Regions from separate parts of the Sutcliffiella cohnii genome, predicted to be linked through region 3. Evidence: riboswitches for the same ligand, from Rfam matches in the RefSeq annotation. Region 3 holds a riboswitch; each other region holds the start of a gene.

Region 1 (8,078 bases), 760 kb from region 3:
AGATTTGCGCAAAGAATCGCAATTAGAAATATTAGATTTTGCATAATGTATTTGCATATTTTTCAAAAGGCAAATACTAACACAAATATGAAAGCGGTTACTTTTAAAAAAATACTTGCATTATTTCATAAATGCATTAAAATTACACTTATTGTATATTTAATCATTTAATCTTTAGGAGGCATTTTTATGCAAAAGGCTCATTCTACAAGTGATATATTAAAGTTTGCTATTCCTTCACTTATCGGAATTTTATTATTTATATTCCCTATTCCAATCGACGGTGGGTTTACTATCCCAGTTGCATTACTGGCTAATACGTTAGAAGGTTGGTTACACGCGGTAATACCAGCAATTATGACAATATTAATTACATTTATAGGGATTGCTACTGTTGTTTTTAAACTAGTAAAACCTGCGAGTATTAAAGAAGGTACTTTCTTTTATTCCTTATTAAACGTATCTATCTTTTGGACAGTTGTACGTGTAGTCGGAATGATTTTAGTTATTATGACTTTTTTCCAAATTGGACCTGAAGCTGTTTGGTCTGACTATACTGGTGGTCTATTATTATACGATTTATTAGCATTATTATTTACTGTATTTTTATTTGCTGGGCTGTTTTTACCACTACTATTAAACTTCGGTTTACTTGAGTTATTCGGTGCCCTATTAACAAAGATAATGCGTCCTGTCTTTAAATTACCTGGGCGTTCTTCTATCGACTCTTTAGCATCTTGGCTTGGTGACGGTACAATTGGGGTACTGTTAACAAGTAAGCAGTATGAGCAAGGATATTATACGAAAAGAGAAGCTGCAGTTATTGGTACTACTTTCTCCGTCGTATCGATTACATTTAGTTTAGTCGTAATCGAGGAAATCGGACTTGGCCATATGTTTTTACCGTTTTACTTTACAGTTCTTTTAGCGGGGATTGTTGCAGCGATTATTATGCCACGTATCCCACCACTTTCTCGTATTGCTGACACACATTATGAGAAAGCTGAGCCACAAAACAATGACTTAGTACCAGAGGGCGAGTCTCGTTTAAAATGGGGCTTTAATCAAGCTGTTGATCGTGCCAAGAAAAACGAAGGTATCGGTAAGTTTTTCCAAGATGGAGGAAAGAACGTACTAGATATGTGGTTAGGAGTAGCTCCAGTCGTTATGGCTTTCGGTACTATTGCTTTAATTATTGCAGAAAATACACCTGTATTCACATATTTAGGAATGCCGTTTATCCCTATTTTAGAGCTATTGCAAATTCCGTATGCGGCAGAGGCAGCAGAAACAATGATTGTTGGATTTGCTGATATGTTTTTACCTGCTATTTTAGGTAGTGGCATTGAGAGCGAATTAACTCGTTTCGTCATTGCTTGTGTGTCTGTCACTCAATTAATCTACTTATCGGAAGTAGGAGGAGTTATTTTAGGCTCCAAAATCCCTGTTTCATTCGGTAAATTGTTCGTTATCTTTATTTTACGTACGTTAATTACGTTACCTATTATTGCATTAGTAGCACATATGATTTTTTAATGATTGTAAAGAGCATCCTAAATTGGGTGCTCTTTTTTTAATTGCTACCTTGAAAATAAATTTATTTTGTAAATTTAGTCCGTTACCCTTCGCTACGGGAGGGTTTCGTGGGGAGTTCTATATGCTTGATACTGCTCTGAACGGTAAATTGACCTCTCTACGAGTTTTTGACGCACTTGATAAGTTTATTGACGCACCTCTCACGCTTTATAACCTATGGCAAATAGATGCTAAGTGATAATAAAGTTAGCTCATCCTCCTTCTCTTTACGCCTGATTGATCCAATATACTTGTTCTAAACGTATTACTCCATTAATACATATATAAAAGCTTGTCCCGAATTAGATTAGTTCGCCTCCGGAAAGACATACAGCCGGAAGCGTGGTAGAATAGGAACAAGCAACTTTGCGTTGTATTTTTGAATATGAACAATAAAGGAGAACAAAACGATGATTAAAAGGTTATCAAAAATGTTCCTCATCCTAGTATTAGCATTCACGACTTTTACATCTATTGGCTTTGCAGCAGGAGAAGATGATACAGAAGTAATTAATGAAAAATTAGGTTTTCCTATAGTTGTATATGGTGGATCCTTAACAGACACACAAAAAGAAGAAGTAAAACGATTGTTAGGAGTTACAAACCCTGACCTTGTTGATCACATTACAGTAACTGGCGACGATTTAAAAACATATTTGAATGGTAATCCAAACTCCCGTATGTTTTCTTCAGCGAAAATTACGTTAAAGGAACAAGGAGTAGGGTTAACAGTCGATATTATTACTCCCGATAATATTACAGAAGTAACGAGAGAAATGTATGCGAACGCACTTTTAACTGCAGGTGTTGAAGATGCGGTTGTAGAAGTAGCCTCTCCCGTAAAAGTAACGGGTCATTCTGCTTTAGTCGGAATTTATAAAGCATACGATGCAAAAGGTGCGGAGCTTGATAAAGATCGAATGGAAGTTGCGAATGAAGAGTTAAGCATCGCAACGAAGTTAGCAGAAGAAGTAGATAAAGAAAAAGTAAGTGAGTTATTAACAGAGATTAAAAAACAAATTGCAGAACAAAATCCGGTAACTCGTGAAGAAGTAGAAAAAATTGTAGAAGACCAGTTAAGCCGTTTAAACATTGAATTAAGCCCGGAAGACCGCCAACTATTAATTGACCTGTTTGAAAAAATGCGGTCGTTGAATATTAATTTTGATAACGTGCGTAATCAATTAGAAGATATTACGAAAGATATTAAAGACCGAATTGATAGTGTTATGGGCGATAGTGGATTTTGGCAAGGTGTGAAAGACTTTTTCCGGGACCTATTCCAATCAATTGCGAATTTATTTAAGTAAGAGAACTGACTTACATTCTATCCTAGAGATATAAAAAAATTAGACCGTTTCACTGCGGTATGTTTCCGCGGGAAATATAGAAAGAGCTGTTCCGTTATGAGGAGCAGCCCTTTTCGTATTAAACTTGAACTTTTAGTTGTTTGCCAAGAAACTTTGCAAGCTCGAGCATTCCGTATTTGCCTGCTTTTTGCTCTGCATCGCTATTGTAATTTGTATTTGTGTTTATGTCATATGTGTAAATTTCTCCGTCACTATTGCGGATAAATTCAATTCCTGCAACATTGATATTGTTACTTTTTAAAACCGCTTCATACTTTTCGATAATCGGATCATGGAAGTCTTCAATAATTTGAAATTTCGGCTTCTCTTCTACTTCTTCCCCAACCGGACAAAATAAGTCCCCAATTTGACATGCATCTGCCGGGCAAAGCTCGAATCCTTCTGACGTGTCTACTTTCACGGCATATAGGAACTTTCCACCAACAAACTCACAACGAGTAATGTACGATTCTGGTGATTTTATATATTGTTGTATTAACGTAATTCCATCAACTGGCTCTTCAAATGCCGGGCTATTTACGTATGCCTCTAAACTTTCAATAGAATTAAACAGCTGTACACCAAGTCCTTTTCCCGCCCGGTTATGTTTCGTAATAAACGATTCATGCCCCAATTTTTTGGCCGCTTCTACAATTTGTTTTCTTCCAACGGCCGCAATCGTTGTTGGTGTACGAACTCCATGCTTTTCTAACTCCGAATATTGGACTACTTTACTTAATTCTAATTGTAGCGCTCTGCTTCCATTAAATACTGTCCGGCCATGATGCTCTAACCAAGTTAATACAGCGCTCGTTAATTCTGGCGCAAATCGGTGATCTCTCGTGTGAGACGACGCACTCATTCGATTATAAAAAACACCCTCTGGTGGCACTTCATTTAAAGGGACAGTCCCCTCATCTAAATGCCACTCTTCATATGGTAATTGGAGCTCTTCCAATCTTTTCGTTAAATGTACAGTCCATTCTTTATTTTCGTGAATGATATAGATCTTCTCCATCGTAAAATTCCTCCTTAACCTTTGTTGACTAACGGTATAACTTGTTGTGCAAATCGTTCCATCTCTTCTAGTTGAGGAGAAAATTGCAGTAATAATAAGTCTACCCCAGCTGCCTCGTATGCTTTTATTTTTTCCGCAATTTGCTCAGGTGTGCCTATTAAATTTGGTCTTAATCCTCTATTGGAAACAGAATAATCCTGTAACTTCACTTGCTGTTCAAGCTGTGATTTGCCCGTAAAATCTTTATACCCTGCGTATGCACTCGATTCTTTCACATTCGTAATTCTATTTAATTCTGCTTGTGCTTCTTCTTCTGTATCTCGGCATATGACATATGCTGCCATTCCAAACGATTGTAAAGGCTCTTTCTTTAACGCTTCTCTTCTAGCCTTCATATCTTCTATTTTGACTTGCACTTCTTCAACCGTTCCGCCGTGCATGACATAAGCATCACAATTTGAAGAGATTACTTGTTTCCCTTTCTCACTTTCCCCACCTGCATAAAGAATAGGGTTCGGACGTTGGACTGGCTTTGGAAACAGTTTTGTATTAGAGAGTTCATAAAATTTTCCTTTATAACTAAAAGAATCTTCTGTCCAAAGACCTTTTAAAACATCTAAAAATTCTTGCGTACGATCATAACGATCATCATGTTCCGTAAATACTCCGCCATACTGCTTCGCTTCTTCTTCCCACCAAGCTGAAACGACGTTAAGTGTAAAACGGCCATTGCTAATGTGATCAATATTAGCAGCCATTTTTGCCGCGACTGCTGGATTATGAAAGCCAGGACGGATAGCGGTCATAATTTCTATTTTCTCCGTTACTGAAGCTAATGCTGCTGCAGTAGACCAAGCTTCTAAACTATCACTTTCAGGACCTTTTATATCATTTAAATACAATTCTGCAATTAATGTTGTATCATATCCCCATTTTTCTGCCTTTTGTATTACTTCTTTTGCATAATTAAATGTAGGCGGCATTTTTTCATCTTCAACATTTCGTAGCCAACCGCCAAAAATAGGTAACCAAAAACCAAATTTCATCTCTTTTCCCCCTATAAAAAAAGCTTCTTCGATAAGAAGAAGGCAGCAGTTAGCTTTTCTCCTTATCTTCCAAGGTATATACCTTGCTGGATTTAGCACCTTTTTATAAAGGTTGCCGGGTTTCAAAGGGCCAGTCCCTCCACCACTCTTGATAAAGAATTTTATTCAATTTATGGTAATCCTACCACAAAACTTGGTGTTTAGTAAACTAAAAAGGTAAAGTATTTGCAATAATCTTTTATTAGAATAGTATTACAAGAACAAAACCAGAGGCGGCTCACTGGCCCGACAAGCATTTGTCAGGAGTTACACTCAATCTTTCTTATGTTAATGTTATGTTTTCCATAACCACTTAATATAAAAAAAGAGCGCTACTTCACAGTAACACTCTTCTAATTATTTATTGAACTTCTTTTTCAAAATTCGGCTCTAATAATCCTGCCTCTATATATGGAGTAGCAATTTGCTTGTGGAATGCAGCTAGTTTTTCTTCTGCATTTTCACCATCTACACGCTCTTCAAAATATTGCGCAAAAAGTTCTATCGCTTCTTCCACATCTGTACGGTATTGTTCCGTTAGCTCCGTTGAAACTTCCATTGCACGAAGCTCGTTTGCAATTTTGTTCGCTGCAGCTTTTGCTTCTTCTTCGCCTTCACCTGTTTGCTCGTAATTAGTAATTGCGCTCAAATGAGGACGTACCATTTCGATTAACTCCATTTGTATGTTCATTAAAACTTTTTGGTCTTGTTTTTCATCATGTTCAGGAGCTGCTAATTGCTCTTGTGCTCCCTCGCTAGCGTTATTGCTGTTTGCTCCACATGCTGTTAAAAATGATAATGTAACGAAAATAAGTAAGATTGTCCACTTTTTCATTATGACGTCTCCCTTTGCTGTTAATATACGTGTGTAGTGTACACTTTTTTCTAGTTTTCGTATATATAAAACGCCATATACGTAATTTTTAAAATTTATATATTTTTGAAATAATAAATAGAGGTTGAGACATAACTATTTTCATCATAGTAAAAGAACAAGAAATATACTGGGAAAAACTCGCTCCGGAAATATACTTCGCTAATTCTGCGATAGTTCGTTTTTTATTATGACTAATTTAGTTTTGTCTCAGCCTCTTCATTACATTAATGCTTCACTAGTTTTTCCATTTGTTCATGTATCCATTCTGTTTTCTCATCTATCACTTTATAATCCATCGCATTTACATAAATTGCTTCTAGCTTCAAATGCCATTCCTTCGCTTCTGCTAAATGCGATATTGCTTCTTTCATTTTTTCACTATATTGTTTACTCACTTTTTCTATTTCTTTCTCGTATCTTTCATCCGTACCTTCACGAATCGTTAAATCGTACATATCTAAAATTTCATCCCCGTCGCGACTTGGGAAATATTCATGTGGAGCTGTACTATCAAAAATTGCAAATCCTAGTTCTCTGACGACAACCATATCTAAACTATGAGGGTCAAAGCCACAATGATATACTTCAACGTCATAACCTGTTTTTTCGCAATGTTTAACTAGCTTTTTTAATAGAGTAGATTTTCCAGACCCTGGACGACCTTTTATAAAATAACGCTTTTTTAATCCTTCCGTTATATTTGGAACGAAGTCTACCGCACCGACCGGAGTTGCTGCACCGAGAAATCGGTGTTTAACGTCCGCTTGTTTTGTTAACGTATTTCCATCAAAAAGCTTTTCAATTAGCTCATCGGCTAATTTATTTGCTCGTTCGAAACTCATATTATGAATAAAATAACGTTCCCACTCATCATGGATTTTAAGCGCTTTGTTAAACGTTGCATACGCCGTCTCAAACGCTTGCTTTTTTTGATGGGCAAGTTCTAAAATTTCAATTTTACGGTGAGCTAGTTTTTTCGAATCCCATGCTTCTCCTAAATTTATATATTCCTCAATTGCACCTGGAGCTGTCGGTTCAATAACGTGAGGTGCCGTTCCGTCCACAATACCGACACCGATGCTTCGAATAATTAGCCCGTCGACAGACCCTGTATCAGACGAACAATGTAAATATTCTATATCAAACCCGGCCTCGTTCCAACGTTGACCTAATTTTTTTATCATTGTTGACTTCCCAGTTCCCGGACCACCTTTTAAAATGAATACACGGTCCAAACCTTCTAAATTTGATTCATATAAACTGTAAAATCCTCTTGCTGTATTTCCACCGGCATAGTAATTTAATATGTTTCCTGCCAAAAAAAACACCCCTTACGAATGTTAGGTTTTTTAACTACTACTTTCTTCTCCTAACATATGCGAAGGGGCTAAAATAGGTGAATACCTAGATTTTTCCTTATTTATCTAACTTCAGTTTTTTCAATGCATCTGCTAATGCTGTATTTAATGGCTCTTCTTTATTATTTTGTTTCATATATTTATGAACATCACGCTTCGTTGCTTTTTGGTTATTACTGTTTTTACGCTTTTGTTGGAACGTCGAAAGCTTCTCACGGTGCCCACAAACGCAAGCGAAAATTTGCCCTTCTCCTTCACCACGAAGCTCTAGTTTTTTGCGACATTTAGGACAACGCGCGTTTGTTAATCGTGCAACATTCTTTTTATGCCCGCATTCACGATCTTGACAGACGAGCATTTTTCCGCGCTTGCCGTTGACTTCCAATAAAAGTTTACCGCAATCTGGACATTTCGTTCCGGTTACGTTGTCATGTTTAAATTTCTGTGTGCTGTTTTTCACTTCATGAACAATTTCTTTCGCATAATCGCGCATGTCATTAATAAACGCTTTTTGAGGCAATTTCCCTTTCGCAATGCTGGAAAGCTTTTGTTCCCACTCGGCAGTTAGTGCTGGTGTTTTTAGCTCTTTAGGAACTAAATCTAGTAACTGCTTCCCTTTAGACGTAATATGAATTTCTTGCCCTTTTTTCTCAATAAGAAAACTATTAAATAGTTTTTCGATAATATCCGCTCTTGTCGCAACAGTACCAATTCCACCTGTTTCGCCTAACGTTTTCTTCACGTCTTGACTAGCCTCATCCATAAATTTCGCTGGGTTTTCCATCGCAGCAAGCAATGTTCCTTCATTAAATCGAC
Region 2 (8,078 bases), 1.9 Mb from region 3:
AATAAAAGGACTCCAATTTTGGAGTCCTTTTTAAGTTAATAAATATGTAACATAATAGGAACCATAAAGAATATAAACAGGAGGATTTTTCCACCGTGTTAGTAAAAGCAGTGGAAGGGGAGGGAACGCTCAACATACTCTCGTGAAAATCAAATGACTGAACGCGAAGAGAAACGAACTAACATACTACTAGCCTATTTTCAGAATTGCCCCAAAGGTTTTTTAAAAATGTATACTATAAAAATAAAAAAGCATTGCAACAATAACGCTACAATGCTTTTAACATAGTATTAATAATAACTAGGTTTCCGATCTTCGAATATCGGTATTTGCTTCCGAACCTTCTCCACTTTTTCTAAATCAATGTCACTAACAACGATTGCTTCGTCTTCCAAACCTTCCGCTAAAACTTCCCCCCATGGGTCGATAATCATTGAATGGCCAGCAAATACGTTATTAGGGTCCTTCCCAACACGGTTAGCTGCAACTACATAGCATTGATTTTCAATAGCTCTAGCAATTAATAAAGCTCTCCAATGCTCGAGCCGTGATAATGGCCATTCCGCAACGACGAAAACCACTTTTGCGCCTCCCGTTGTATGGGTACGAATCCACTCAGGAAAGCGAATATCGTAACAAATAACTCCAGCGCAAGTTTCCCCATCTAGTTGAAATAATCCATCATTTTTTCCTGGTTGTAAGTATAGATGCTCATACATTAACTGAAACAAATGTAGCTTACTATATTCACCTACAATATCGCCTTCGTCGTTTACAGTGTACATGGTGTTATATGTACCTTTAGATGTATTTTTAGCAACGGAACCACCGACAATATGAACATTATGTTTTTTTGCTAACATTTGAAGTGTTTTTTTAGTAGTGTCACCGTTATTGTCACCAATTTCGTCTAACCGGGTTAAATCGTACCCTGTCGTCCATAACTCTGGTAATACGATAATTTTAGGGCTATATTTCTGTACAGTTTCCATAATCAATTTTTCTACTTTTTTAACATTTTCTTGCGGTGAACCGAACGTTATATCAAACTGAATACAAGCTACTTTCCATGACATATAAAAGTCCCCCTTTATTAGCCTTCGTCGTTTTCTGCTACCTGCATCTAATTTACAATTTATTATTCATTGTGTATAGCCCATTACAGAAAATTTCAAAAAACTCTTTACATTTTGCTTTTAACATTATATGATTTGTCACTAGTATTTCAACATTTTTTTAAGAAGGTGTACAAATGAAAAACTTTAAACAATCAAAATTGTTACAAACGTTACCGAAACAATTTTTTGCATCCCTTGTTGAAAAGAGCGGAAAAGTAGTTGCATTAGGTCATGATGTCATTAACTTAGGACAAGGAAATCCGGATCAGCCAACACCGCAACATATTGTACAATCGATGCAAAATGCGGTATTGAAACCACAACATCATAAATATGCCCCATTTCGAGGCCATGATTTTTTAAAAGAGGCGGTTGCAGCATTTTATAAACGAGAATACGATGTAGTGTTAGATCCAGCAACAGAAATAGCTGTTCTTTTTGGCGGAAAAGCTGGATTAGTAGAGCTGCCCGTTTGTTTGCTTAATGAAGGTGACACCGTTTTAGTCCCTGATCCAGGCTATCCAGATTATTTGTCTGGAGTTGCGCTAGCAAAGGCAAACATGGAAGTAATGCCACTTGAAGAGAAAAATAATTTTCTACCAAACTATCAAAATATCTCAGAATCTGTGCTGAAAGATGCAAAGTTAATGTTTTTAAACTATCCGAATAATCCTACAGGTGCTATGGCAACAGCTGCTTTTTTTGAAGAAACAGTAGAGCTAGCAAATAAAAATAATATTTGTGTCGTTCATGATTTTGCATATGGCGCTATCGGCTTTGAGGGGAATCGTCCAATTAGTTTTCTACAAACTGCTGGTGCTAAAAATGTTGGCGTAGAAATATATACCTTATCAAAAACATATAATATGGCAGGGTGGAGAGTCGGTTTTACCGTTGGGAATGCTAGTGTAATTGAAGCGATCAATTTACTTCAAGACCATCTATATGTGAGCCTTTTTAGTAGTATACAAGAAGCTGCTGCAACTGCGCTTTTAGACTCTCAACATTGTGTAGATGAATTAGTGGAAATGTATGAGGAGAGACGTAACGTTCTCGTAAACGGATTGAAAGAAATTGGTTGGGACGTTAATGCCCCACAAGGATCCTTTTTCGCATGGTTAAAAGTCCCTAATGGCTATACTTCTGAAAGCTTTTCTGATTACTTATTAGAAAATGCTCATATTGTCGTTGCACCAGGAATTGGCTTTGGATCATACGGTGAAGGTTATGTGAGAGTAGGGCTGTTAACAAGTACAGAAAGATTACAAGAAGCGGTTGATCGAATTAAAAAATTGCAATTATTTTCTTAATCACTGTTGACAAAAAAGATTACCAATGTCATAATCTCAACTAGATTTTCTATTTTTGTAATAGTAAAAAAATGAATATATTACGTTTTCTTATCAAGAGCAGGTGGAGGGACTAGCCCGATGAAACCCGGCAACCGACTTATTTTTAAGCACGGTGCTAAATCTTGCAGCTTTTTTAGCTGGGAGATAAGAGGATGTTAGGATACCTAACCTCTTCTTATTGGAAGAGGTTTTTATTTTGTATTTAATTCATTTTAAAGAGGTACAACAGCACAGTAATTTTTACAAAAGGGTGTGGAATAGATGAGTGAAGTAATTGCTACATACTTAGTTCATGATGCGAAAGGGAATCTAGAAAGAAAAGCGGAAGGAATTGCACTTGGACTCACAGTTGGTTCTTGGACAGATTTACCAAAAGTAGACCAGGATCAGTTAAAAAAACATAAAGGTCGAGTAGTACATGTTGAATATCTGCCAGAGGACGAAAAGGTTAACAGATATTTCGGTGAGAAGAGAACAAAAGGACTTATCAAAATTGCTTATCCATCACTTAATTTTTCTAATGACATTCCTGCCATTATCACTACAGTTTTTGGGAAGCTTTCTCTTGATGGAGAAATTAAATTACTTGATTTACAGTTTAGTGATGAACTAAAAAGAAGTTTTCCAGGACCGAAATTTGGTATTCAAGGTATTCGAGAAAAAACAGGTGTGTGGGAGCGTCCGTTTGTAATGAGTATTTTTAAAGGAGTATTAGGGCGTGATCTCGCCTTTTTACGAGACCAATTAAAAGAGCAAGCGTTAGGCGGAGTGGATTTTGTAAAAGACGATGAAATATTATTTGAAAATGAATTAACACCGTTTGAAAATAGAATAATTGCCGGTAAGGAAGTACTTCAAAATGTGTACGAACAAACAGGGCACCGTACGCTTTACGCGGTGAACATTACTGGTAGAACATATGAGTTAAGGGATAAGGCGAAAAGAGCGGTAGAACTTGGAGCTGACATGTTATTATTTAACGTTTTCTCCTATGGACTAGATTGTTTACAAAGTCTCGCAGAAGATAAAGATATCAAAATACCAATAATGGCCCATCCTGCATTTAGTGGTGCTTTAACACCTTCACCAGTTTACGGGGTTTCGTATGAGCTATTATTAGGTAAATTACTACGATATGCTGGGGCAGATTTTTCCCTTTTCCCTTCTCCTTATGGAAGTGTAGCGCTAAAAAAAGAGGCAACAATAAAAGTTGCAAAAGAGTTAACGAAAGAGGATCTTGTAAAAGCAAGCTTACCTGTCCCATCTGCTGGTATTCATCCTGGTTTAGTGCCGTTATTAATAAATGATTTTGGTCAAGAGTCAGTTATTAATGCTGGAGGCGGAGTACATGGGCACCCTGATGGAGCCGCTGGTGGTGCTAAAGCATTCCGTCAAGCTGTAGACGCCGTACTGGAAGGGAAAACGTTAGGAGAGGCAGCTGCAGAAAAAGAGGAATTACAGAAAGCATTACAGCTTTGGGGTGAAAAATAAGATGACAACTTTAAAAAGACAACCTGTTATTTTTTGTGATTTTGATGGAACTGTAACGAAGTCAGATAACATTATTGCAGCGATGAAGCAATTTGCACCTGATGAATGGGTTTCATTAAAGGATCAAGTGTTATCTCAACAAATTAGTATACAAGATGGAGTAGGGGAAATGTTTGCTTTACTTTCATCCAGTAAGAGGGAAGAGATTACTAACTTTATTGTGCAACAAGCGGAAATACGCGAAGGGTTCGACCGCTTCATTGCTTACGTAAAAGAGCAAGAGATCCCACTATATATTGTTTCTGGTGGAATCGACTTTTTCGTCAAGCCGTTATTAAAAGGACGGATTGAAGAGGAATATATCTATTGCAATAGAGCTGATTTTTCAAACGAGAATATTACTATAACTTGGCCACATAGTTGTGATGAACAATGTGATAACGATTGCGGCTGCTGCAAACCTTCCATCATTCGAAAAATTGCAAACGATACTTCATACAAAGTGGTTATTGGTGACTCCATCACGGATCTACAAGCAGCTAAATTAGCAGATAAAGTGATTGCGAGAGATTTTTTAATAGAAAAATGCGAAGAAAATAAACTCGCTTATGAATCGTTCGAAACGTTCGATGATGTCATTTCCATACTACAACGACTGGAGGTTACGGTATGAGTCGTTATTTGCAAAAGTGGAATGAACTAGCGGATGTAAAGGATGAGTTTGCCGAAAGAGATTGGTTTCCAGGAACAAGTGGAAATTTGTCTATTAAAGTTTCAACAAACCCTCTAACATTTTTCGTAACAGCAAGTGGAAAGGATAAGCGAAAACGTACAAGCGAGGATTTTTTGCTAGTAGATAAAAAAGGCGCACCCGCTGAAGAAACAAAATTAAAACCTTCAGCTGAAACGCAATTGCATGTTGAAGTTTATAACAGAACTAATGCAGGAGCGGTATTTCACGTTCATACGATTGATAATAACGTTATATCGGAAATTTATAAAGAAGAAGGAAAAATAACGTTTAAAAGGCAAGAAATAATTAAAGCTTTAGGTTATTGGGAAGAGGATGCGGAGGTTTCTATTCCAATTATAAAAAATGATGCACATATTCCTACCCTTTCTCAACAGTTCTCTAAATACATTCATGGAGACAAAGGAGCGGTCCTTATATTAAACCATGGAATCACCGTATGGGGAGAAACGGCTTTTGAAGCAAAAAAATATTTAGAAGCTTGGGAGTTTTTGTTTTCTTACCATCTAAAATTGCTAGCTTTGCAAAATGTTCAAAAACAGTATCCGGTTATGCCAATTGCTTAACTAGAACTGAAAAATATATAAAATTATTGAGGAGGAAATATAATGGCACAAATTCGTTTACATGCAACTAATGAAAGAATTGAAAATGAGGAAAAAGTAGTAGCATTTTTAGAAAAGAATGAAGTAATTTACGAGAAATGGGACATTACAAAATTACCATCTAACTTAAAAGAAAAATATGCACTAACAGATGAGGAAAAAGAAGAAATTTTAGCTGTATTTGGAGAAGAAATTGCTGACATTTCAGAGCGTCGAGGTTATAAATCTAGTGATGTTATTTCTTTGTCTGATTCTACACCAAACTTAGATCAGTTATTAACCAATTTCCAACAGGAACATCATCATACAGATGATGAAGTTCGTTTTATCGTAAGCGGTCACGGGATTTTTGTAATTCAAGATAATGAAGGAAACTTCTTCGATGTTGAATTGCAGCCAGGTGATTTAATTTCAGTACCAGAAAATGTACGACACTACTTTACTTTAATGGAAGATCGTAAAGTAGTTGCTGTTCGCATCTTTGTTACAACAGAAGGTTGGGTTCCAATTTACGAAAAAGAAGAAGTTAATAGTAATTAATTAGAAGTATATACGACTTGTTAATTAGCCTGAAAACCGATTAGGCGAAGCTAGACGTAAAAATTAGCAAAAACGCAAAGGGATCCATACCTTTTGCGTTTTTTTTGTTATGAATCAAAACTTTAGGGAATATATATAAAAGTCCAAGTATTGATGTTGTTGATAGAGTTTAGTAAGCGGTGAGAAATTGAAAATACTGTCAAATAATGTCCATATATAACGTTAAAAAACTGCTTACAACCGTTTAGATTAACTGTATAGTTGGAAGTGTAAGGGAACGAAAGAACATTAAGCTTTACATGCAAATGAATCTATTGTTAGAACATTGTGAATTTTCTTTACGTTTTTCCGCCCTTATGGTATTTTAAAGGTATGAAGTAGAAAATTTTCTATTGGATGAAGCCAAGGGAGTGATAGTGATGAAAGTTCGTTATAATTTTGTTTCTAAATTTGATGTTCAATATTGTGAACCGACTTTTACTGTGAAAGAAGCTTATGAAAAAGTGAAAGAATCTGGATACCGTTGCATACCAGTTTTATCAAATAACGGGCGTAAATTTAGTGGTTTTATTTACAAAGTGCATTTACTAGATTATTTATATGAGCAAAAAGGGAAAGAAAATGATCCTATTACGTCCCTCGTTCAAAATGAAGATGCATTTATTTATGAAGAAGACTCATTCTTTAAAGCGTTCTTCACAATAAAAAGATTACCTTTTATTGCTGTTTTAAATGAAAAGGAAGAATTTCTCGGTATACTTACACATGCAAATGTGATGGATGTGTTGGCTGACTCGTTCGGAATGAAAACTGGCGGTCATACGCTTACAATAGCTACAATTGAACATAAAGGGGCTATTAAAGATTTAGTTACATTGTTAAAAGAAGTGAACATTGACGGTATGCTCACACTAGACAATGGTGAGAAATATTTACGTAGAATTATTGTAAACTTACCTGCGGAATTAACGAAAGCCGAAGTACAAAGGTTAGTAAAGAAAATAGAAGAAAAAGAATTTCGTGTTACACATGTAGATGAAATAGATATAGAATAATCATATGAAAAAAAGGTTGCCAATTATTTGGCAACCTTTTTCGATATATTTAATACGGATTTAATATTTCTTTATCAACTAATAGTTCAGAGAGTGTTACTGTTTCAGCTTTTTTCTTTACCATTGGAATGTACTGCTTTAATACAGAAGCTGTTTTATCCCCAGCAACTCCAACATGCCCAATAGCAATTATTGTTTCTTTTTTGTCGATATCTTTTAACAGTTTGTTTGCTTGTCTTTCGATATGTTGAATACTATATATTTCATCAAAGAAGAGCTCATTTTCTAAATAGGGGACACCAAGTTCAGATGCAACTTCCGCAACGACGCTCTTTCCACTCGTTTTACTATCTAAATAGTATAAACCTCGTTCTTTACAAATAGTTAGTATTATTCTCATAATATGTTCATTTGAAGTTACCTTCGATCCCATATGATTATTGATTCCGACAGCATGAGGAACTGCATCAATCGCATCGTTCACTCTTTTTATTATTTCTTCATCAGAGAGATCTGTTGTAATAGCACCAGGTCCTAACCAGCTTCTTTTACCTTTCACGGGCTCCATTGGCAAATGAAGAATAACTTCGTGACCGAGCTCATGTGCCATAATCGCATCCTCTTCAGTTGTAGGTAAAAATGGCATAACAGCAACTGTTAAATGTACTGGTAAGTTTAATATTTGTTTTGTACCTTTCATGTTATTACCAAAATCATCAATAACAATAGCGACTCGTTTATCTATTTCTTCACCGTTTACAAATTGACTACTTAAAAAAGAGGTAAATAAAAAGCAAATAGTTAGAAGAAACATCTTATATTTCATAACAATTCTCCTGTCGACAAAAAGTGATGTTTGTATATATATCAACAAAAATTTTATTTTTATTGTGTGGACTTTTCGCATAAAGATACAAGATGTACAAAAAAACTTCATAAATATTTTGTCTAATATTGCGATTGTGTTTACTTATGTTGAATTTTTTGTAATAATGCGATAGGAGAGTTTGGGGATGAAAGGGAGAGAGTAAAATTGACTCAGGACAAAAACATGGATTGTTTACTAGTTGAAATAAATAAACAGAGAGAATCCATGATAACTGTTGCTAACAAAACAGGTATAGAAAGTGAACAAACGATAAAATGCAGCCAGCATTTAGATCAAT
Region 3 (8,078 bases):
TCAACAACAACGTTTAGATATAACTGACCGTGTTACAGGAAAACTGTGTGATACCGGCTTTCAATTGTATTTAGAAAATGATCCAATTGGACAAGTCACATTCACACCAAACGGTAACGAATTCGAGCTTAAATCTGGCTTCGAACAAAACGGTTCAAAAATATACCAACAAGTACACGTCCCAACAAAGCCTGACATGAAATACGTCGACTGTGACGACGAAAACGGTTGGTGCTAAGAAAAACGGAGCAAATAACTGCTCCGTTTTTTCTGTGTTCCATTAAGAAATGGATAAAACGTGGAGACCGTGGAACGGAGCGGCCTCACACTCAATCCAACAGCAGTCACTATTCGGCCAACCGGGCTCACATTCACGCCAACCGCAATCACTATTCGGCCAAGCGGCCACACATTCACGCCACCAACAGCCACTATTCGGCCAACTGGCCTCGCATTCACGCCACCTGAAGTCACTATTCGGCCAACTGACCTCGCATTCACGCCAATTGCAGCCACTATTCGGCCAACTGGCCACACATTCACGCCACCAGCAGTCACTATTCGGCCAACCGGGCTCACATTCACGCCAACCGCAATCACTATTCGGCCAAGCGGCCACACATTCACGCCAATTGCAGCCACTATTCGGCCAACTGGCCTCGCATTCACGCCACCTGAAGTCACTATTCGGCCAACTGACCTCGCATTCACGCCAATTGCAGCCACTATTCGGCCAACTGACCTCGCATTCACGCCAATTGCAGCCACTATTCGGCCAACTGGCCTCACATTCACGCCACCAGCAGCCACTATTCGGCCAACCGGGCTCACATTCACGCCAACCGCAATCACTATTCGGCCAAGCGGCCACACATTCACGCCAACAGCAGTCACTATTCGGCTAACCGGAGCCACATTCACGCCACCAGCAGTCACTATTCAGCCAAGCGGCCACACATTCACGCCACCAACAGCCACTATTCGGCCAACTGGCCTCGCATTCACGCCACCTGAAGTCACTATTCGGCCAACTGACCTCGCATTCACGCCAATTGCAGCCACTATTCGGCCAACTGGCCACACACTCACGCCACCAGCAGTCACTATTCGGCCAACTGGCCTCACATTCACGCCAACCGCAATCACTATTCGGCCAAGCGGCCACACATTCACGCCACCAGCAGCCACTATTCGGCCAACCGGGCTCACATTCACGCCAACCGCAATCACTATTCGGCCAACCGGAGCCACATTCACGCCACCAACAGCCACTATTCGGCCAACCGGGCTCACATTCACGCCAACCGCAATCACTATTCGGCCAAGCGGCCACACATTCACGCCACCAACAGCCACTATTCGGCCAACCGGCCTCACTTTCACACCAGCTGCGAACCTTTTTCGACTAACCCAGCTAATACTAAGAAGATATTAGGACTTACTCTTACTTAAACCCAAATATTAACTCCACTCACAACATTCACCTTATACTCGAAAATAATAAAACCCCATTTTAACAAAAAGAAGGGGAACAATAACGCTAAAGCGAATATGTTTATGTAAGGGGAATATTGTCAAGCGACGACAAGGAAAATCATTCAATCTGTTCTTAAGATAACTCTCTCTCCAGCAAAATCAATAATTAAAATACACACCGTCGCTTAACAAGATAGACTGCATATTTTGTCAGCCTAACTATTAAAAGATAAAGGTGATAAGTATGGAAATCTTCGATGGGGAAAAAGTGATCATAGTAGAAGGTAAAACAGATAAAAAGAGAGTAGAACAAGTACTAAAAGAACGAGTAAATATCATATGTACAAATGGCACAATCAGCCTTGCTAAGTTAGATGATCTTGTGGAAGAGCTTTTTGATAAAGAAGTCTATATATTAGTCGATAGTGATCTTGCAGGAGAAAAATTAAGAAAGTTGTTTAAAAAAGAATTTCCTGAAGCGGAACATTTATATATTGATCGTGCATATCGAGAAGTAGCAACAGCACCATATCATCATGTTGCATCTGTGTTACTTAGTGCTAATATAGATGTAAATACACAATATTTGCAATGAAAAAGGATGAACTACAAAATGAACGAGTGGACGAGAGAGAAACTTTTAGAGGAAATAGAAGGGGAGGAAACGTTATCGGTCGTATACTTTTATACACCGATGTGTGGCACATGCGGACTAGCTAGTAAAATGTTAAACATCACGAAAGAATTGTTTCCAAACTTAGTTTTCGGCCAAATAGATGTTAATTATGCAAGAGAGCTTGCATTAAAATGGGAAATTGAAAGTGTACCGTGTGTAATTGTGTTTTATAAAGGAAAACTATTAGAGAAGAAATACGCCTTACAATCAGTGGAACATTTATATCATTGGTTTAATGAACTTCAAAGTAAGATAAATTGAAACACCTTCTAAAAGGTGTTTTTCTTTTTGGCCTACTATAAGGGCGGTGTTTAACTGCACTTATAATTAGGAAAAGTGCCTTATTGCCCCTAAACAACCCACTCACATTTTTTTATAATTTTATTTATTAAATCTTCTTTACTTTTCAGAAAAAACACACTACTATTACTTAGGGAAGCGAAATATTTTTTCTCATGGAGGGTATAATGAAAGGTCTCTACAATAAAGCGTTACAACCGTTCGTTCATTATAATAAAAACATTCGTCTCTTTTTTATAGCTAACATTTTCATCCAAATTGGACTAGGCATTTTTATGGTGATGTATAACTTTTACATAAGAGAATTAGGTTTCGCTGAGCAGGTAAATGGTAGTATGATTGCGATGTCTTCGTTAGCTGCTGCAATAATTTTAATTCCGGCTGGGTTATTAAGTGATAAATTCGGTCGTAAGAAAATGATGGTAACGGGCGTAATTTTAACTTCCTCTTTTATGTTATTGAGAAGTACATTTGAAGCGGAAGGTTTATTGTTACTAACCGCCTTTTTATTTGGTTTAACACTTGCTTTTTTACAAGTTTCTGCAGTCCCATGGTTAGCAGAAAACTCTAGTCAAGCAGAAAGAGTGCGACTATTTAGTTTGCATTTTGCCGTTATGACAGGTTCAAACGTAATAGGAAATTTATTAGGTGGCACATTAACGGACGTCTTTCTGCATCTCTTCCAGTTATCTCCCGTTTGGAGTGTTAGAGGAACATTGATTATCGGAACAGTCTTTTGTTTATTGGGACTGTTACCAATTGTAAAAATGATGGAAAAGAAGCGAGAAATAAAAAAAGAAAAAACATCTTTATTACAAAGTTTTCGTTTAAATAAAACTCAGTTAAAATTAATTGGCTTTTTTGCATTTGCACAACTGCTAATCGGCTTTGGATCTGGATTAGTAATCCCGTATTTAAACCTTTATTTTGCCGACAGATTTGAAACAAGTAACACTTCTATTGGATTTATTCTCTCATTAGGTCAAGCGGTTACAGCTGTTGCCATGATTATTGGACCAGCCCTCGTAAAAAGAGTTGGGGAAGTTAAAGCAATTGTTTTATTACAATTATTGTCGATTCCTTTTATGCTTCTTACTGCTTTTACGTATAGTTTTTGGTTCGCGGCGTTAGGATTTTTATTTCGCCAAGCTCTAATGAATGCAGCAAATCCGATCATAACATCATTAATGATGGAAAAGGTTGCCGACTCGATGAAAGGATTGGCAAATTCCATTAACCAAATGGTGTTTAACATAGGTTGGGCGAGTATGGGACCTGTTTCGATGGGGATTGTCTTTTATTTAGGTAGTTATTGGGGATATGCAGTTGTATTTTGTATTACAGCTTGCCTTTATATATGTAGCTCTATCTTCTTTTATATCGTATTTACTCGAAATAGCAAAAAAGTGGTACATCAACAGGTAGCAAATATTTCGTAAATAAGACATATTTCTTGGGAAATAGAACATCACTTTCGGAAATTGACGATATTTGTTTTGAAAAAAGGAAAGGATATTCTCCATTTTTATCGTAATTGTATAACAATACGGAAATCACGGAGGATAATGTCAATGCAAATGGACGAAATGATACAAGATTTTGTTGAACGAGTTAATGAGAAATCATTTATTACACCAATTCTGCCTACCTATCCAATTATATGTACGATAAAAACCTTTAATCAAGTGGACGTGAAATTGCAGTTTGCAAAAGAAGGTATTTCTATCGTGGAAGCAAATGTCAATGGAGATGTACTGATAGCAGGAGAAGAAGAAAATATAACAGATTTGTTGAAGGGTGTAATACCTTTGAGTGATCCTAACATCAAATTTAAAGGAACATATCGGCACTTTTTATTACTGGAATCTATTTTTGTAATGGCAAAACATAAATCTACAAATATAAACATCGTTTCATAATTCTTTGTAAAAAATATATTGACAGCTATTTTGTACCGTGATACGATTACATTCGTAATTCCGATACTTAAACGTTTTAAAGTGTTAGCTACTTAACGTAAAAATAAATATGTCTAAAACTCTTATCAAGAGTGGTGGAGGGAATGTGCCCGTTGAAGCCCGGCAACCGTCAACTTAGTTGAAATGGTGCCAATTCACACAAAGCGTAGTTGCTTTGAGAGATGAGAGAAAGGATTTTTTAATGAGCCTTTCTGTCATGTCGCAGAAAGGCTCTTTTATTTTTTAAAAAGGTTGACACTAATCTTTACTAGAATAGCAAATAAACGTTTGTTTAAGAATAAATAAAATAGGTGAAGCGAAAGAAGGTGGACATCATGATAAGTTTGCAAAATGTAAAGAAAATCTTTCAAGCTAAAAGCGGGGTAGTAACGGCTGTGGACGATGTGAATTTAACGATTCACAAAGGAGAAATTTATGGAATTATTGGTTACAGCGGAGCCGGGAAAAGTACATTAATTCGTATGTTGAACGGATTGGAAAAGCCTTCTTCTGGTGAGGTTTCAGTTGCTGGTCGTAATATTTCTAAAATTAAAGGTCGTGAACTACGTAAAGCCCGCCAAGAAATTAGTATGATTTTTCAGCACTTTAATCTGCTATGGTCACGAACGGTTCGTGAAAATATTGCTTTCCCATTAGAGATTGCTGGAGTAAATAAAAAAGAGCGTATGAAACGTGTGGATGAACTAATCGAGCTTGTCGGATTAACAGGTAGAGAAAATGCTTATCCATCCCAATTAAGTGGTGGGCAGAAACAACGTGTCGGTATAGCGAGAGCGTTAGCGAACAACCCAAAAGTGTTGTTATGTGATGAAGCAACTTCCGCGTTAGATCCACAAACGACAGATTCTATATTAGAGCTACTCGTTGATATAAATAAAAGACTTGGCTTAACCATTGTATTAATTACGCATGAAATGCACGTTATCCGTAAAATTTGTCATCGTGTATCTGTGATGGAAAATGGATCTGTTGTAGAGGAAGGTAACGTATTAGATGTCTTCCGTAAGCCGAAGCAGCTCATTACGCAAAAATTTGTTAAGCAAGTTTCAGAGCCAGAAGAAGCGAAAGACTCGATTGAACATTTGCTAGAAACGTACGAGAGTGGAAAAATAGTACAACTAACATTCGTAGGAGATTCAGCAGAACAACCGATTATTACTCACTTAATTAAAAGGTTCGATGTTGACGTCAATATTCTGCAGGGGAAGGTATCTTATACGCAGGACGGTCCGTATGGTACATTGTTCATTCACGTCGATGGAGCGGAAGCACAAATAGATTCAGCACTTCAATACATCCGAGAGCAACAAGTGGAACTGGAGGTGATGACGAATGTTTGATCGTGTGAATTGGGATAGAGTTTGGGAAGCAACGCAAGAAACGGTGTATATGACAACCATTTCTGTTGCGATTACATTCGTCTTAGGTATTATTTTAGGGTTATTACTCTTTCTCACCTCTAAAGGAAACTTACTGCAAAATAAATTTTTTAATAGCATTATTGCAGCCATTGTAAATATTTTCAGGTCTATTCCGTTTATTATATTAATTGTTCTATTAATACCGGTAACAAGAGCTATGTTAGGTTCTATTATCGGCGCAAACGCAGCCCTACCCGCATTAGTAGTAGGTGCAGCACCTTTTTATGCCAGAATGGTTGAAATTGGTTTGCGTGAAATTGATAAAGGTGTTATTGAGGCTGCCAAATCAATGGGTGCAAGAACGACAACAATTATTTGGAAAGTGCTTATTCCAGAATCTATGCCGGCAATCGTATCTGGTATTACAGTTACAGCTATAGCGATTGTTAGTTATACAGCGATGGCGGGCTTTGTAGGAGCTGGTGGACTTGGAAATCTAGCTTTCTTAGATGGCTTCCAACGTAATAACTGGCAAGTTACATTTATTAGTACTGTCGTTATTTTAATTATCGTATTTATCATCCAATTTATTGGGGATTTATTAACAAATAAATTAGACAAAAGATAGGAGAGAGGCAAAAATGAAAAAAGTATTAGCAATCACACTAGCATCATTATTTCTTTTCGTATTAGCAGCTTGTGGTACAGGTACAGACTCTGATAACGGGGCAGGTACAGGTTCAGAAGAAGAAACAAAAAAATTAGTTGTAGGAGCATCTAACGTTCCTCATGCTGAAATATTAGAAGAGGCAAAACCGTTATTAGCGGAAAAAGGAATTGAACTAGAAATTAACGTGTTCCAAGATTATGTATTACCGAACCAAACATTACGTGATGGTGATCTTGACGCTAACTATTTCCAACATATCCCATACTTAGAAGCACAAATCGAAGAAAATGGTTATGACTTTGTCAATGTTGGTGGCGTTCATATTGAACCAATCGGAATATACTCTTCAAAATACAATAGTTTAGAAGAACTTCCAGACGGAGCAGAAATTTTATTAAGTAGCTCTCTTCCTGACCATGGTCGTATTTTATCTCTATTAGCTGAAAAAGGGTTAATTACCCTTAAAGAAGGTGTAGAATTTACGAATGCTCAACTTGAAGATATTGAAGACAATCCTAAAAACTTAAAATTCAATTACAACTTTGAAGCGGCTTTCTTACCAACTGCCTATTTAAACGGTGATGGAGATGCGGTATTAATTAATAGTAACTATGCTTTAGGTGCAGATATTAACCCAGCTGAAGAGGCAATCGCACTAGAGTCTCCAGAGAACAACCCTTATGTAAACGTCATTGCAGCTCGTGCTGAAGATGAGAACGATGAGCGTATTACAGCGTTAATTGAAGTATTAACATCAGAACATATTCAAAACTTCATTACAGAGAAATACGAAGGTTCTGTTATCCCTGCAAATAAATAATTTACCGAAAAAGCTACGATTAAAACCGTAGCTTTTTCTATTGAACCATTAAATTATGCGCGCATAGATAATTTTTCATTAAGCATACTAACATTGAAATTATGATGGAGTGTGATAACGCGCATGGAAAAAGAACAAAATTTTGCAGAAACAGTACTACAAGAGTATAAACACGGAATTGGTGTGTTTTCTGAAAAAATGCCAGAAATAGCACGTCATTATAACCAATTTACAGAAGTATGTTTTAAGGATGGAAAATTAGATCAAAAACAAAAGCAGTTAATTGCATTAGGGATAAGCATTTATTCTCAAGATGAATATTGTATCGTATATCATACAAAAGGCTGTCTAGATCATGGCTGTTCAGAAGAAGAGATTTTAGAAGCTTGTGGAGTAACGGCGGCTTTCGGTGGAGGAGCAGCAATGAGCCAGGCGGTAACGCTCGTCCAAGAATGCATCACTGACTTCTCCGAGTCACAGTAACATTAAATAGCCTTTCTCCTTTTTGGTAATAGCACTATTCTAAAGGAAATAGGAAGAATACTGCGATAGAACAGTAGTCAACAATGAGAAATGGCCTCAGAGTTCCTACAGCGCTCCTATAAAGATATATGCGGGTTGGGAAAAACATCCTCTCTTGTTATCATTAATACTGTGTTAAACATTCTCAACTAAGAGAAATAAAAAACACTTTTAAATAGGAAAGGATTGGTTTATTATCCAACACGTACAAATGAAGTACACTGGAGAAATGGAAAAAGCGATGTATCAAGCACACGGCATCGGATATGAGGAA

What was found. A riboswitch is a leader RNA that binds a small molecule or an ion and turns the genes downstream of it on or off. The one in region 3 is predicted to bind S-adenosylmethionine.
Region 1: another riboswitch for S-adenosylmethionine. It lies ahead of BC6307_RS22475 (LLM class flavin-dependent oxidoreductase); the one in region 3 lies ahead of BC6307_RS18830 (methionine ABC transporter ATP-binding protein).
Region 2: another riboswitch for S-adenosylmethionine. It lies ahead of mtnW (2,3-diketo-5-methylthiopentyl-1-phosphate enolase); the one in region 3 lies ahead of BC6307_RS18830 (methionine ABC transporter ATP-binding protein).

What each region holds. Positions count from the first base shown of each region.
Region 1 is NZ_CP018866.1:4,483,332-4,491,409, forward strand. It holds gene BC6307_RS22450 (HD-GYP domain-containing protein) at 1-46, shown strand, start outside; gene BC6307_RS22455 (YjiH family protein) at 190-1,536, shown strand; gene BC6307_RS22465 (DUF1002 domain-containing protein) at 1,986-2,885, shown strand; gene BC6307_RS22470 (ATP-grasp domain-containing protein) at 3,004-3,942, opposite strand; gene BC6307_RS22475 (LLM class flavin-dependent oxidoreductase) at 3,957-4,988, opposite strand; SAM riboswitch class I at 5,048-5,146, opposite strand; gene BC6307_RS22480 (hypothetical protein) at 5,389-5,862, opposite strand; gene BC6307_RS22485 (PRK06851 family protein) at 6,129-7,223, opposite strand; gene BC6307_RS22490 (DNA topoisomerase III) at 7,321-8,078, opposite strand, start outside.
Region 2 is NZ_CP018866.1:1,856,012-1,864,089, forward strand. It holds gene BC6307_RS09135 (carbon-nitrogen family hydrolase) at 291-1,076, opposite strand; gene BC6307_RS09140 (pyridoxal phosphate-dependent aminotransferase) at 1,253-2,428, shown strand; SAM riboswitch class I at 2,516-2,621, shown strand; gene mtnW (2,3-diketo-5-methylthiopentyl-1-phosphate enolase) at 2,732-3,961, shown strand; gene BC6307_RS09150 (2-hydroxy-3-keto-5-methylthiopentenyl-1-phosphate phosphatase) at 3,963-4,634, shown strand; gene BC6307_RS09155 (methylthioribulose 1-phosphate dehydratase) at 4,631-5,278, shown strand; gene BC6307_RS09160 (1,2-dihydroxy-3-keto-5-methylthiopentene dioxygenase) at 5,321-5,857, shown strand; gene cbpA (cyclic di-AMP binding protein CbpA) at 6,277-6,912, shown strand; gene BC6307_RS09170 (divergent polysaccharide deacetylase family protein) at 6,962-7,738, opposite strand; gene BC6307_RS09175 (aspartyl-phosphate phosphatase Spo0E family protein) at 7,946-8,078, shown strand, end outside.
Region 3 is NZ_CP018866.1:3,723,931-3,732,008, reverse strand. It holds gene BC6307_RS18865 (YusG family protein) at 1-238, shown strand, start outside; gene BC6307_RS25135 (hypothetical protein) at 235-915, opposite strand; gene BC6307_RS25130 (hypothetical protein) at 940-1,383, opposite strand; gene BC6307_RS18850 (toprim domain-containing protein) at 1,721-2,071, shown strand; gene BC6307_RS18845 (thioredoxin family protein) at 2,090-2,413, shown strand; gene BC6307_RS18840 (MFS transporter) at 2,620-3,891, shown strand; gene BC6307_RS18835 (hypothetical protein) at 4,024-4,371, shown strand; SAM riboswitch class I at 4,491-4,599, shown strand; gene BC6307_RS18830 (methionine ABC transporter ATP-binding protein) at 4,746-5,771, shown strand; gene BC6307_RS18825 (methionine ABC transporter permease) at 5,764-6,420, shown strand; gene BC6307_RS18820 (MetQ/NlpA family ABC transporter substrate-binding protein) at 6,434-7,282, shown strand; gene BC6307_RS18815 (carboxymuconolactone decarboxylase family protein) at 7,406-7,765, shown strand; gene BC6307_RS24880 (YuzK family famiily protein) at 8,034-8,078, shown strand, end outside.